Regions from separate parts of the Mycobacterium sp. AMU20-3851 genome, predicted to be linked through region 2. Evidence: predicted binding sites of a transcription regulator. Region 2 holds the regulator's gene; the other holds the start of a gene.
The links. The regulator HspR, encoded in region 2, represses chaperone genes until heat shock. The targets are predictions, from matches to a motif close to ANNTGAGTNNNNNNNACTCANNT.
Positions count from the first base shown of each region.

Region 1: a site for HspR is predicted at 1,311-1,333, ahead of lon (endopeptidase La). Genes of this name have one in related genera too.

Region 1 is NZ_CP146371.1:2,516,266-2,518,661, forward strand. Features, by position in the region: gene lon (endopeptidase La) at 1-1,299, opposite strand, end outside; gene V4U86_RS12030 (alpha/beta fold hydrolase) at 1,500-2,360, shown strand; gene V4U86_RS12035 (CGNR zinc finger domain-containing protein) at 2,353-2,396, shown strand, end outside.
Region 2 is NZ_CP146371.1:5,262,329-5,264,724, forward strand. Features, by position in the region: gene V4U86_RS25225 (aldose 1-epimerase) at 1-762, shown strand, start outside; gene V4U86_RS25230 (hypothetical protein) at 858-1,016, shown strand; gene V4U86_RS25235 (heat shock protein transcriptional repressor HspR) at 1,086-1,379, opposite strand; gene dnaJ (molecular chaperone DnaJ) at 1,471-2,396, opposite strand, start outside.

The DNA.
Region 1 (2,396 bases), 2.7 Mb from region 2:
GCGGTAGTCCGAGCCGACCTTGTCGATCTCGTCGAGCAGCACGACGGGGTTCATTGATCCCGCCTCGCCGATGGCGCGCACGATGCGGCCGGGCAGCGCTCCGACGTAGGTACGCCGGTGCCCGCGGATCTCGGCCTCGTCACGCACGCCGCCGAGGGCAACGCGAACGAACTTGCGGCCCAAGGCTCGTGCCACGGATTCGCCCAGTGAGGTCTTGCCGACACCGGGAGGGCCGGCCAGCACCATCACCGCACCCGAACCGCGGCCGCCGACGACGGCCATGTTGCGTTGGGCGCGCCGGGCCCGCACCGCCAGGTAGTCGACGATCCGGTCCTTCACGTCCTCCAGGCCGTGGTGATCGGCGTCCAGGATCTCCCTGGCCGCCTTCAGGTCGGCGGAGTCCGCGGTGCGCGAGTTCCACGGTAGGTCCAGCACGGTGTCCAGCCAGGTGCGGATCCAGCCGCCCTCCGGGCTCTGGTCACTGGTGCGTTCCAGCTTGCCGACCTCGCGCAGGGCGGCCTCGCGCACGTTGTCGGGCAGGTCGGCGGCCTCGACGCGGGCGCGGTAGTCAGCTTCACCTTCCTGGCCATCAGGACCCAGTTCGCCCAGTTCCTTACGGATCGCGGCCAGCTGCTGGCGCAGCAGGAATTCCTTCTGCTGCTTGTCCATCCCGGCCCGGACATCCTCGGCGATCTTGTCGTTGACCTCGACCTCGGCCAGGTGCTCACCGGTCCATTGGATGAGCTTGCTCAGGCGGTCCGCGGTGTCCTCGGTCTCCAGCAGGTCACGCTTCTGTTCGCCGGTCAGATACGACGCGTACCCCGCGGTGTCGGCCAGTGCGGACGGGTCGCTGATCTTGTTCACCACGTCCACGATCTGCCAGGCCTCGCGGCGCTGCAACATGGCCAGGAGCAGCTTCTTGTACTCGGCGGCCAACGCCTTGATCTCGGCGGTGGCCTCGGTATCGGCAACCTCGGTCACCTCGACCCACAGTGCGGCGCCCGGACCGGTGGTGCCGGTACCGATGTGGGCGCGGCGCTCACCCTTGACCACGGCCGCAACGCCACCACCCGGAACGCGTCCGACCTGCACGATCGAGGCCAGCACACCGTAGGTGGGGTAGCGGTCGTCCAGGCGCGCGGCGATCAGCAGCCGGCCGTCCTGGCCCTCCGGGGCCGCGGCCTGGGCGGCTTCGACGGCGACACGGGCGGCGTCATCGAGCTCGATGGGCACCACCATGCCGGGCAGCAGGATGGGTTCACTGACAAACAAGACCGGGACTGCGATGGCTTCAGGCATCAATCCTCCAAAGTTGATTCTGATGCACTCAACTACCGCGCCGGTGTGGTTGTTCCCGGCATGCCGGTGATGCGCTGTGGGCGAACACGACCTTGCCGGTCCGGACTGATGCGTGGCACTCTGTAACTAAATAAACCCAATATAACGGTTACGGGGTTCCAGTCATGCGAAACGCCACCAGGACTCGACATCACGATCGGATGGTCGACGGACTCACCGTCCACTATCGGGAGACCGGCCTCCCGTCATCGACGGGCATCGTGCTGCTGCACGGATCGCCGAGCTCGTCGCACTCGTTCCGGGAGATGCTGCCCATCCTGGGCGCCGAACACTATGTCATTGCTCCTGACCTGATCGGTTTCGGATTCTCCGACGCTCCCGACCTGGCGCAGTTCGACTACACCTTCGAGCACCTGGCCGTCATCGTCGAGGGTCTGCTGGAGGCCCTCGACCTGACGAGTTATGTCCTCTACCTCACGGATTTCAGTACGCCGGTGGGCTACTACCTCGCCACGAGACACCCTGATCGACTGCTCGGGATCGTGCTGCAGAACGGCAACGCGCATGAGGCGGGGCTCGGGGAGGTGTGGGATCCGGTTCGCCGTTACTGGGCCGATCCGACACCGGAATCCCATGCTGACATGGGGGATTGGTTCAACTTCGAAGGCACTCGGGACACCTACCTACGCGGACTGCCCGACCGGCTGGTGCCGTGGCACCCCCGCGAATCCTGGCATCTGGATTGGGAGCGGCTCTCCCGGCCGGGCAACATAGACATTCACGAGCGGCTCTTTCTCGACTACCGTCGGCACGTCGACCGATTCCCGGTGATCGCCGAGTTCCACCGTGCCCACCAGCCGCCCTGTCTGCTGTTCTGGGGTCGCCACGACTTCGCATTCGACATTGCAGAAGTGCTCGCATATCACGCCGCATTGGAGAAGGTGGAAGCCCACATCTATGACGGCGGTCATTTCCTCACCGAGACGCACGCTGTCGAAATGGCTTACACCATCAACACGTTCGTGCATGACATTCACCAGGATCACGCACTCCATGGGTGAGAGCGGCACGGTATGGGTCGATGACCATTTCGTCGG
Region 2 (2,396 bases):
GGCCTGCAGGCTTACCTCACCGACGCCAAGACAATGGGCATCCCGATCCTGTACCCGTGGGCGAACCGGCTGAGCGGCAACGACTATGCCGCCGGGTCCGCGACGGTAGACCTGGGCGGCGTGGCCGGGGTGCGCACCGACCCGAACGGTGCACCCATGCACGGCGTGCTCGCCGCACACCCGGGTTGGCGGGTGGAGCATTCCGCGCATGAGCTGACCGCCGTGCTCGCTTACGACACCCCGGAACTGTTGGCGGCCTTCCCGTTTCCGCATGAGCTGACCCAGCGGATCACGCTTGCCGACCGCACGCTGACCATCGCGACCACCGTCGCTCCCGCCACCGGGGTGGCGGTGCCACTGTGCTTCGGGTATCACCCGTACCTCACGATTCCCGGGGTGCCGCGCGCCGAGTGGGTATTGACCACTCCCGCGATGCGTCACCTGCCGGTCGACGATCGGGGTCTGCCGACCGGGGCACGAGAACCCTGGGCTGCCGAATCGGAGCCGCTGGCCGACCGGGCACTCGACGACGGATTCGACCGGGTGCCCGAGCGTGCGGTGTTCACCGTCACCGGTGGGACGCACCGCATCGACGTGCTTTTCGCTCAGGGTTACCCGGCTGCACAGCTGTTCGCTCCCGAAGGGGATGACCTGATCGCCATCGAACCGATGGCCGCACCCACCGACGCGCTGCGACGTGGTGGCTACCGGGTCGCCGACGGTGAGCCGGTGACGTTCGAGTTCAGCGTCACCGTGTCCTGATCCCCTGAGCAACCACAGGTGGTCCCGATCTTGAGCGTGGCGGTCAGCGGATCCGACTCGGCCAGTGAGCCGTCCAACAACCGACCGAGTGCGAGATGCGCCATCTCGTCGACGGGTTGCTGCGCGGCCTGGCCACCAAGTTGACCGAACTCGGCGAGTGGGCGAAAACCCAGAAGTCCATCGAGCCGACCACGGAACTGCCCGATTACACCCAATTCCTCGACAACCAGTTCCTGGAGAAGCCGGCATCCTGATCGTGTGTACCGCGATCGTGCTGTGGTGGTGACGACCGGACGGGCTGGCCCGGCCAGTCGCTGGCTTGTCTACGCCTGACGCTTGTTGCGCGGCTGCCACAACACCAGTGCGGTGCTGGGCTTACGCACCCGCTCGAGCTCGGCGGTCAACTCGGACACCCGGTTCTGTAGCGCCTCAACCTGATTGGTGAGTTCGATGATGCGTTTGATACCGGCGAGGTTCACGCCCTCGTCCTGGGACAGCCGCTGCACCTCGCGGAGCAGGTCGACGTCGTGCTGCGAGTAGCGCCGACCTCCTCCGGAGCTGCGTTGCGGGCTGACCAGTCCGAGCCGGTCATAGGTGCGCAGGGTCTGCGCGTGCATCCCGGCCAGCTCGGCGGCCACCGAGATGAGAAAGGTCCGAGCTTCGTTGCGCTTGCTCACCTGGGCCTCCGGTTCTTCGCGCAAGCGCTCATCACAGGTTCCCCGCCCATCCGGCACGCGGGTCGAATCCACTGGCCCGCTCCGCTTTCGCGTACGCCTCCAGCGCCTCGGCGACTTCACCGTCCAGGTTCGGCGGCACCGCCACCTTCACCGTGACCAGCAGGTCACCGTGACCACCCGAACGTTTCGGCACACCCCGGCCCCGGACCCGTAGGATCCGTCCGTCCGACGTGCCCTTGGGCACCCGGACCCCGACCTTGCCTTCCAGAGTCGGCACGGAAAGGGTTGTGCCCAAAGCCAGCTCGTGGAAGCTCACCGGCACGGTGACGGTCAGGTCGTCGCTGTCACGCCCGAACACCTTGTCCGGACGCACGTGCACGGTGACGTACAGGTCGCCCGACGGGGCTCCCCGCAGCCCGGCCTCACCCTGTCCGGCCAGCCTGATCCGCTGACCGTCCTCGACGCCCGGAGGGATCCGCACGTTGATGGTGCGGGTCCGGGTGGTGACGCCGGTGCCACGGCACTCATCGCAGGGATGCTCGATGATCGAACCGCTGCCCCGGCATTCGGTGCAGGGTTCGGAGAAACCGAACGCACCCTGGTTACGGTTGACCACACCGGCACCGTTACAGCTCGGGCACACCTTCGGGCTGGTGCCCGGCCGGGCACCGCTGCCATGGCAGTTGGTGCACGGAGCCGGACTGGTCAGCCGCAGCGGCATCGCCACGCCCTTGGTCGCCTCCAGGAACGACAACTCGGTGTCGGTCTCCAGGTCGTTGCCCCGCCGCGGCCGGCTGGGCCGAGGCTGCTGGGCACCGCGGCCGAACAGTCCGCCGAACAGGTCGCCGATGTTGGCGCCGCCTGCCTGGCCGGCCTGATCGAACAGGTCACCGAGGTTGAATTCGGCTCCCTCGCTGGAGAATCCGCCGAAGCCCCCGGCACCGCCGCCGCTACGCC